DNA from 3 places in the Pseudomonas sp. HN2 genome. Region 1 is predicted to be linked to each of the others. Evidence: riboswitches for the same ligand, from Rfam matches in the RefSeq annotation. Region 1 holds a riboswitch; each other region holds the start of a gene.
The links. Region 1 has a riboswitch for cobalamin ahead of cobO (cob(I)yrinic acid a,c-diamide adenosyltransferase). Riboswitches for the same ligand answer to the same signal wherever they lie in the genome.

Region 1 (3,269 bases):
CCAGCCCACCGCCGGGGCGATGTTCACTGTCGGGATCAGCGTCTTGTTCGGTTCGGGCAGTTTCGGTGACGGGCCGGTGCCATCGGAGACTTGCAGGCTGGAGGTTTCACCGCAGGCGGCGAGCCCGCCGGCGACGGCGATGATAAGAGCGAGTTGGGCCTTGCGCATTGCTGATCTTCCCTATGAATGCATTCCTAATCATAGAGGAGGGCGCAGGCCCGATGGTTCAACTGCTCAGCCGCGGGCTTCCTTGAACAGCACGGCGATGCCTGGATGATAGTTGCCCGCTTCGCTGTGCAATTTGCGATAGGCGTAAGGGAAATACCAGGCTACGGCGCAGGTGTGCTCTTTTTGCAAGTCGTCGACCATGTCCTGCAGCTCTTCGGGGCTGGCGCTGTGCTGGGCTTTTTGCGGGGCGACGAAGAGGCAGCCGAGCTTCAGGTCGCTGGCGTAGCTGATGCGCCTGGCATCCACGGTGATGTCGAGCAGCGCCTGGGTCAGGTTGAGGTTGTTGACCCGTGGCCAGCGTTGCGTGGCCTGAATGTACGCGCGGTCTTCGCTGCCGGCAATCAGCAGATCGGCGCGGGCATTGCGCTCGCCTTCTTCGCTCTGTTTACGCGTGGCCGTGTCGTTTAGCGTGACCATTTCAGCCATCCACGCCGCCGCTGAAAGCAAGCCGAGGTTGGCTTTTTCGTCGTGCCAGTACGGCGCGTCATTGTCGCCGCGCACGCTGTTGTAGCGATCGATACAGTCAAGCCAGCGTTCCAGCACCGGGCGCAGAAATTCCAGGCGCGGGTTGCTGATGATCATGCCTTGCATCGTCGTCATCCTTATTGTTGTGGTGAGATTGTCGAGAAAAGCATGGCTCTTTGATATCACTTGTCACAGTCTGGCACAATATTGCCGCTGCACAATGGATCAGCGGCAGTTATTCGCGCGCAAAGCGCCTCTTCAATTGACGCTCCACCCCCAACCCTCTAACCTTCGCCGCTTGTTTCAGGTGCTCTGTGGCCCAGTGTCGACAGAGTGAAACAGGGAAGCCGGTGAGCGTGGACTTCAAGCGAAGCCACGACGATCCCGGCGCTGCCCCCGCAACGGTAAATGAGTGAAGATTGCGTGAAATGCCACTGCTCAAAGCGGGAAGGCGCGCAGTCCGGCGAAACGCCGCTCATGAGCCCGGAGACCGGCCTGATCCATCTCAGCGGCATCACGGTGGGCGATGCCAGGCTTTTTGCCGTCTATTCTTGTGCCTGCCCGCCGTTATCCAGCCTCAACGGAGAGCTCCCCATGACTGATTCCCCCGACCGCGACGAGCGCCATCTGGCGCGCATGCAGCGCAAGAAAGCCGTGATCGACGAACGCATCGCCAATTCGCCCGACGAGTGCGGCCTGGTGCTGGTGCTGACCGGCAATGGCAAAGGCAAGAGCAGTTCGGCGTTCGGCATGCTCGCCCGTGCCATGGGCCACGGCATGCAGTGCGGCGTGGTGCAGTTCATCAAAGGCCGCAACAGCACCGGCGAGGAATTGTTCTTCCGCCGCTTCCCCGAGCAGGTGCGTTTTCACGTCATGGGTGAAGGCTTCACTTGGGAAACCCAGGATCGCCAGCGCGATATCGCCGCTGCGACTGCGGCCTGGGACGTCTCCCGCGAATTGTTGCGTGATCCGTCGATCGGTCTGGTGGTGCTCGACGAGTTGAACATCGCCCTCAAGCACGGCTACCTCGACCTCGATCAGGTGCTCAGCGATTTGCAGGCGCGCCCGCCGATGCAACATGTGGTCGTCACCGGTCGCGGCGCCAAGCCGGAAATGATCGAGATGGGCGACACGGTCACCGAAATGGGCATGCTCAAGCACGCTTTCCAGGCCGGGATCAAAGCGCAGAAAGGCGTCGAACTTTGAAGCAACCACGTCACTGCCCGGCGGTGCTCATCGCCGCGCCGGCCTCCGGTCAGGGCAAGACCACCGTCACCGCCGCGCTCGCCCGTTTGCATCGCAACCAGGGGCGCAAGGTGCGCGTGTTCAAATGCGGCCCGGACTTTCTCGACCCGATGATTCTCGAGCGCGCCAGCGGTGCGCCGGTGTATCAATTGGACATGTGGATGGTCGGCGAGCAGGAAAGTCGCCGGCTGTTGTGGGAAGCCGCCGCCGAGGCTGATCTGATTCTGATCGAGGGCGTGATGGGCCTGTTCGACGGCACGCCGTCCAGTGCTGATCTGGCGCGGCACTTCGGCGTGCCGGTGCTTGGCGTGATCGACGGCACTGCCATGGCGCAGACCTTCGGCGCTTTGGCGCTGGGCCTGGCGAAGTATCAGCCGGACTTGCCCTTTGCCGGTGTGCTGGCCAACCGCGTCGGCACCTTGCGCCACGCGCAATTGCTCGAAGGCAGCCTCACCGAAGGTCTGCGCTGGTACGGCGCGTTGTCCCGCGAGACCGGTATCGAATTGCCAAGTCGTCACCTCGGCCTGGTCCAGGCCAGCGAATTGAATGATCTGGATCTGCGCCTCGATGCGGCCGCCGATGCACTGGCCAGCAGCTGCGAAGTCGCGCTGCCACCGGCCGTGGAATTCGCCGCGCCTGACGTTATCGCTGCCGAGCCTCTATTAAAGGGTGTGCGCATCGCCGTCGCCCGCGACGAAGCTTTCGCCTTCACCTATGGTGCCAGCCTCGATCTGCTGCGGGCGATGGGTGCCGAGCTGCAGTTCTTCTCGCCGATCCGCGACACGCAATTGCCCGCCGCCGACAGCCTGTATCTGCCGGGCGGTTATCCGGAGTTGCACCACGTCGCGCTGGCGCAAAACACCTCAATGCTTGCAGCCATCCGCGCGCACCATGCGGCGGGCAAACCGTTGCTCGCCGAATGCGGCGGGATGCTTTATCTGCTTGATTCGCTGACTGACGTGGAAGGCACCCGCGCTGAACTGGTCGGTTTGCTCAAGGGCGATGCGGTGATGCAGAAGCGTCTCGCGGCGCTGGCGTTGCAGGCGGTTGAATTGCCGGAAGGTTCTTTGCGTGGGCATACCTATCATCATTCGCTGACCACCACCGAGCTGACGCCGATTGCCCGTGGACTTAGCCCGAATGGCGGGCGCGGGGCCGAGGCGGTTTATCGTGAGGGGCGGATGACGGCTTCTTATGTGCACTTTTATTTTCCGTCGAATCCGACTGCGATGGCCGCATTGTTTGCGCCAGATCGTGAGGTCGCCTTCGCGAGCAGGCTCGCTCCCACATTGAATGGTGAGCTTCCTGAAGAAATGAGATCCCCTGTGGGA
Region 2 (3,269 bases), 1.0 Mb from region 1:
CGCAGCTTCGGCGAGCAGCGCCAGGCTGGAATCGCCGCTGCACAGGATTACCAGCTCGGCCGGGGTTTGTCCGAGGTCGGCAATGTTGTCATCCGAGACGAATCCGCCGGGCTGGGTCCTGAGCAGGTGCATGAGTTAAACGCTGAGCGCAGCGCGCAATTGCGCTTCGAGCTGCGCAGCATCGAGTTCCTGACCGATCAGCACCAGGCGCGTGACGCGGGCTTCTTCGGCGCCCCACTGGCGGTCGAAATGCTTGTCGAAACGCGTGCCTACGCCCTGGATCAACAGGCGCATCGGCTTGTTCGGAATTGCCGCGAAACCTTTCACGCGCAGGATGCCGTGTTGCACCACCAGTTGCGTCAACGCATCGAGCAGCAGGCTCTCATCAGCTTGCGGCAGTTCGATGGAGATCGAATCGAAGGCGTCATGATCGTGGTCGTCGTCATCACCGTCGTGGTGGTGATCGTGGTGGCTATGGCGGCTGTCGATGTGCTCCTCGGAACCGGCACCGAGGCCGATCAGCACGTCGAGTGGCAGGCGACCGTTGCTGGCTTCGATGATTTTTACTGCTGGCGGCAGTTCTTCGGCGACTTCAGCGCGTACCCGAGCCAGATCTTCCGGGCTGGTCTGATCGACCTTGTTGAGGATGACCAGATCGGCGCTGGCCAGTTGATCGGCGAACAGCTCGTGCAGCGGCGATTCATGGTCGAGATTCGGATCGAGCTTGCGCTGGGCGTCGACCTGATCCGGGAACGCGGCAAAGGTGCCAGCGGCCACGGCCGGGCTGTCGACCACGGTGATCACCGCGTCGACGGTGCAGGCGCTGCGGATTTCCGGCCACTGGAAGGCTTGCACCAACGGCTTGGGCAGGGCCAGGCCGGAGGTTTCGATGAGGATGTGATCGAGGTCACCTCGGCGGGCAACCAGTTCACGCATTACCGGGAAGAACTCTTCCTGCACCGTGCAGCACAGGCAGCCATTGGCCAATTCGTACACCCGGCCGCTGGCCTCTTCTTCGGTGCAGCCGATGGTGCATTGCTTGAGGATTTCCCCGTCGATGCCCAGCTCGCCAAACTCATTGACGATCACCGCGATGCGCCGGCCCTGAGCGTTGTCGAGCATATGGCGCAGCAGCGTGGTTTTGCCCGAACCGAGGAAACCGGTGACGATGGTGACGGGAAGTTTGGCCAGTGTTTTCATCGGTATGCCCTTTGGCAAGCGGCGGGCATACGGGACGAGAACCGGCAGCGCGCGTGCGCGTCGGAAGCATTCGCCACCGGATCACCCCGCCCGGTTGTAGTGAGAATCTGTGACGAGGCAGGTCTCCTGGCTGACGGTGTTCAGGCGCCGGGCCTGGCATTCGTTGCGCCTTCCCGCTGGCTTGAGCCTGCAGTGGCGTGGCAACGAACATCACCGTTCACAGTTGCGGGGGCAGCCGCGGCTTCGACCGCGTTCCCTTCTTAGCTTCGGCAAGTGCCGAAGAACCTCGAAAGCGCAAGGCTACGCATGCCCGGGAGGCGGGTCAACAGCTGCAACGTCGCCGCTATATGAACATGAATCTTTCATATATAAGCCGCGATCAGTTCTCATTTAAAAATTTGTCTGTAAGTTATTTCCTACATATATGGATGCACGCATTAAAACCCAACTCGCGCTAGAGCGTGAATTAGAGCCATTAAACAACCGCATTACATTTCTTTACAAAAACCAAATTGATAATTTGAAACAGGATATGAACTATAAATATTCATACGGACTATGAATCACACCTAAAAGGATTTTCTGCATGCCTGATTTTCGTCAGCGTTCAATCCTGTTTTTTCATAACCAGACTGTAAGCGAGTCAGCAACGTGAGCGCTGGCAATGCATTACGGCAATCAGGCCAAGCCGTATTAAAACAACTTTCCGAATTACTGGGTAATTGCCACTACGCGCACAGTTACGATTATCCATTGGCAGAACTTGCATCGCTCGGTCAGGACGCGTTCCGCGACTTCAATGCGACCTGGGAGCGTTTGTGCGCCGATGCGTACTTAAGCTCGGAGAACGGTAGCCGCGAGCGGCGCATCTGCAAGTTCGAATATCGCCACCGCGAAGGCCAGTGGACGCCGTTGCCCGACTGCCACTTTTTTCAGACCGAAGCGCACAATCCGCTGCTGGGCGGCGTCCAGCGCACTTATCAGCGCAGCGAAGCGACGTTTATCGAGTCCGCAGTATTGCGCTCGTTGCTGGCCGCCGACCTGGCGCTGATGGAGTTGACGGTCGGCCGGCGTGACTGGCTAGTGACCTGCCATCAGTTCCGCATCCTGTGCGATCCAGGCCATAGCGGGCACGCCACGCCCGAGGGCCGGCATCGTGATGGGCATGATTTTGTTTTTCAACACCTGATCAATCGCCAGCATGTCATTGGCGGCGAGAGCCGGATATTCCATGACGATAGCGGCTGTGTGTTCAGCGCAACGCTTACGGATTATCTGGAAACTATCGTGTTGAATGACCGGATACTTATGCACGATGTTTCTCCATTGCAAACATCAGGCATTAATTCCGATCGCGGCAGCCGCGACATGTTGATCATTGACTTCGACCTGGCGGACTACTAATGAATCATTCAAATCATGCACTTCCCATCGCCCTGCCTGGCACCCATGATTTTATTCTGAAGCAGTTCCAGCAAGCCTGTTCGCGGCGAACTTCCACACTGTCGTTGACGGCCAATGAAAACATCCTGTCAGACACTGCGCGCACGCTCGGGCAAAACCGGCACTACGAGCGCTATCTGTTCAACGCCAAGGCCATTGACGGGCAGCGCTACGCCGCCGAATTCAACGGTATGCAGATCGAACACTTTCCTGAAGTCGAGACATTGAAGGCATTGGCGACGCAAGCTGTGCAGGCGATGTTCAACGCGCCATTTGTTGAATATCGCGTACTCTCCGGCGTCCATTGCACCCTGAGCGTATTGGCCGCCCTGACCGAACCGGGGAATACCATTGTGTCGCTGGCGCCCGAGAGCGGCGGCCATTTTGCCACTGGACCACTGGTACGACGAATCGGCAGACACAGCGTTTATTGCAGGCTGACAACAGACGGACAAATCGATCTCGAGCATTTCCAGCAGGTCGTTCAGTCACTCGCTGCGCCCCCCTCGGCGGTGCTGATCGATCATGGCCTGACCATCCGCGCCATCGCCATCAGACCGTTGCGCGCATTGCTCGACCACTGCGGCCTCGAGCGAACCCTGATTCTCTATGACGCCTCGCACACT
Region 3 (3,269 bases), 990 kb from region 1:
CGCCCTCGCCACACTTGTTTTCAGGGTCTGTACAGATGCGCATGCCCGGCGCGATACAACGAAGACTCGCTGAACACCTCACTGCCCAACACTCGCCCGACCAGAATAAGCGCCGTACGCCGAAACCCCTTGGCCTCGACCTTCCCGGCAATGTCCGCCAGCGTGCCAACCACCCAGTCCTGATCCGGCCACGTCGCCCGATGAATCACTGCAATCGGACAATCCGTGCCGTAATGCGGCAGCAGTTCGACCAGTATCTTCTCCAGATGATTGACCCCCAAATGAATCGCCATGGTCGCACCATGCTGCGCCAGGCTCGCCAGTTCTTCGCCGGCCGGCATCGCCGTCTTGTCGGCATAGCGAGTGAGGATCACGCTTTGCGAGATGTCCGGCAGGGTCAACTCGGCGCCCAGCAGCGCTGCGCAGGCCGCTGTGGCCGTCACGCCGGGAATGATCTCGAAAGGAATGCCCAGCTCACGCAAATAGCGAATCTGCTCGCCAATCGCCCCATACAGACTCGGATCTCCCGAATGCACACGCGCGACATCCTGACCTTTGGCATGGGCGGCCCTGATCAAATCGATGATCTGTTCCAGATGCAGTTCTGCGCTGTTGACCACGGTTTCGGCCTGGTGGCCTTCCAGCACTGCCGTGGGCACCAGTGAACCGGCGTAGATGATCACCGGGCAGTTGCGAATCAGGCGCTGGCCTTTGACGGTGATGAGTTCCGGGTCGCCGGGGCCGGCGCCGATGAAGTAGACGGTCATCGTTGAATCCTTGAGGAGAAGCGCAGCCGCACTTCAAATGAAGTGTGCTCATGATCGATGGCGGGAATTATCCGGATTTTACCCCGCACCGGCCAATGCCAGCGTGGCCTGGGCATATTTCTGCCGGGAGATCAGCAGTTTTGCCGGCGCCTGAATCAGCTGCTCGGCCAGGGCCAGCGCAGCGCTTTCGGCGACGCCGTAGCAACCGGTGCGCTCGAAAGCGATCTGCGAATGATGGCTGAGACGCGGCTGGTAAACGGCCAGCTCGGCACTGCTGAAATACTGCAATGGCAGATTCAACTGGGTGGCCAGCTCCAGCAGACCCGGTTCGTCGCGCTTCAGATCGATACTGGCCAACGCCCTGATGGCTCGCAGTTCAATGCGATGCGCCTGCAACGCCTGATCGAGCAGCGCGCGCATCGTACTGGCCGGGCAGCCGCGCTGGCAGCCAAAACCGACAACCAGCGGCTGCGCGGCGCGGTCATCGGTCATCGGTCATGCCTGATAATGGCCTGCGCTTTTGCGGCGGAACAACCACGCACTGATCAGGCCCAGAGCCAGCCAGAACGCTATGTTGGTCAGCTGCGAAGCGATTTTGAACTGGGTTTCCAGTGCTTCGGGCGCGAGCATGGCATGCACCTGCGGTTGCGGCGCGCCGATCACATGGGGTACGGCAAGGATCGCCACACCGAGGATCTTCATCAGCCAATGGCGGCTGAAGGCGAGCAGAGCCAGACCGACCGCGGTCGAACCGGCAGTGCCGATCCACCAGATCTGCCGCGACGCCAGATCGGCAGCTGCGGTACCCGGCAACTCCGGTGGCAGGCCCAGGGTCGGTGCGAGAACGAACGTGGCGTAACCGGCCAGACCCCAGAGCAGACCTTGCGAAGTCCTGGTCGGCGCGCGCAGGGTGTACAGGCCGGCGAGCATCAGGGCGAAACCCACCGCCACCACCAGATTACCGCCAGTGGTCGAGACCACGCGTTGCCAGCCGTTTTCCGGTTCCCAGGCTTCGGCATCATGGCTGTGGGCAGCGGTGCCGGCGGCGTGCTCGTGGACTTCGGCGACCGGTTCGGATTTCTCGAAGGTTTCGGCCTGAAGAATCAATGGCGATACCCAGAAACTCTGCAGCAGGGTCAGCAGCAGGGCGGCCAGCAAGCCGGTGAAGCCTGCGGTTTGCGCGATACGCTTGATCATCTCGGCAGGCCTCAGTGGCACGGGAACGCGGCGCTGTGGCGGGTATCGTGAGCGGCGTTGTGCACCGCTTCGATGTGCGAGAAACCGGCGAACCAGACCAGGCTGGCACCGAGGATCGAGGCGAAGAGGGCGGCAGCCACGCGTTGGCCCAAAGTGGCTGTGCTAGAGATGTGGTCAGTGTGGCTGACGGTATTGCTGATGATCGACATAGCGCTTCCCTCTGAAATGTCAGCGGGTGAATCGAGCGCATGAAAATCCCTGCAAGCCGGGCACGCGGGGATTTCGAACAGCGCCCGCCCACCGCGGGTTTGTTTGTGGTCAGCGGCACGGGTGCGCGCTGGGTGTTGCGGGCCGGTCTCCGGGCTCACGAGGGGTTGGCACCAGGCCGACCTGCAAGCATCACCTTCCCATGCCGGGGCACAGTGGATCTGACGCTTCGCTCGCTTACCGTTGCGGGGGCAGCACCGGACTGACATGGGCTTTGAGTAAAGCACATGATTCACCGGTTTCCCGTTTCACCCTGTGAAGGGCACCCGTAACAAGGTGTGTAGGAGAGCATGGGCGGCGATGGCCGTCAATCGACCGCTAGCGCATTGCGAGCAGCACGTATAACGCCAAAGCGATCAGAAACGCATAGTAGGACTTGATTCGCGTCAGGCTCAGCAACCAGGCCAGCGCCACTGGCGCCACCCACGGCATGTTCTCCGCGTGCTGTCTGACCAGGGGATCAAGCGATCCGGCCAGCAGACTCACCAGCATCGCCACCGAAGTGTATTTGCCCAATCGATCGATAAAGGTGCGGGCGCCGCCCGACAGTCGTTCGACATTGACTGCCAGGGGCAGCAAGCGGCAGATCGCCGACACCAGTGCGCAGATCGCCACGTACAGCCAGAACGTACTAGGGTCGGTCATAGGCATAACTCGTCAGGACCGTCACCGCGAGCACCAGCAACAGGCTGATCTCGCCCAGCCACAACAGGCTCGCGGCGCTGGCCAGTCCGGCAATCCATTGCCCATGGAAGCTCTGACGGTCGCGGGCCATCTTGCCCAGCGAAGCACTGAGGAAGATCGCGATCACCACGCTGGCGTGATCCATCAAGGCATTGTCGGCCAGGCTGGCGAAGCAATAGCCGGCCACGGTGCCAAGCAGAGCGGCGGCATACAGTAAAAAACACACGGTGTTGGCGTAGCGGCGGCTGAGCGGTTGCTGCTCCTTGCGAATCGACATCAGCGTAAAGGCTGCATTGGCCATCACCGCCAGCGCCGGGATGAACGCTTTGACCGGGCCATCAAGGCTGGATTTCA

Region 2: it holds a riboswitch for cobalamin, as region 1 does, so the genes downstream of both, cobW (cobalamin biosynthesis protein CobW) here and cobO (cob(I)yrinic acid a,c-diamide adenosyltransferase) in region 1, are expected to answer to the same signal.
Region 3: it holds a riboswitch for cobalamin, as region 1 does, so the genes downstream of both, LIS66_RS12225 (CbtB domain-containing protein) here and cobO (cob(I)yrinic acid a,c-diamide adenosyltransferase) in region 1, are expected to answer to the same signal.

What each region holds. Positions count from the first base shown of each region.
Region 1 is NZ_CP085885.1:1,805,016-1,808,284, forward strand. Features, by position in the region: gene LIS66_RS07965 (PQQ-dependent sugar dehydrogenase) at 1-168, opposite strand, end outside; gene LIS66_RS07970 (hypothetical protein) at 235-819, opposite strand; cobalamin riboswitch at 982-1,207, shown strand; gene cobO (cob(I)yrinic acid a,c-diamide adenosyltransferase) at 1,288-1,899, shown strand; gene LIS66_RS07980 (cobyrinate a,c-diamide synthase) at 1,896-3,269, shown strand, end outside.
Region 2 is NZ_CP085885.1:2,800,993-2,804,261, reverse strand. Features, by position in the region: gene cobN (cobaltochelatase subunit CobN) at 1-132, opposite strand, end outside; gene cobW (cobalamin biosynthesis protein CobW) at 136-1,200, opposite strand; cobalamin riboswitch at 1,299-1,504, opposite strand; gene LIS66_RS12255 (2OG-Fe dioxygenase family protein) at 1,852-2,604, shown strand; gene LIS66_RS12250 (hypothetical protein) at 2,604-3,269, shown strand, end outside.
Region 3 is NZ_CP085885.1:2,793,497-2,796,765, forward strand. Features, by position in the region: gene cobM (precorrin-4 C(11)-methyltransferase) at 21-767, opposite strand; gene LIS66_RS12215 (cobalamin biosynthesis protein) at 846-1,259, opposite strand; gene LIS66_RS12220 (CbtA family protein) at 1,263-1,964, opposite strand; gene LIS66_RS12225 (CbtB domain-containing protein) at 1,976-2,173, opposite strand; cobalamin riboswitch at 2,296-2,516, opposite strand; gene LIS66_RS12230 (hypothetical protein) at 2,550-2,876, opposite strand; gene LIS66_RS12235 (AzlC family ABC transporter permease) at 2,863-3,269, opposite strand, start outside.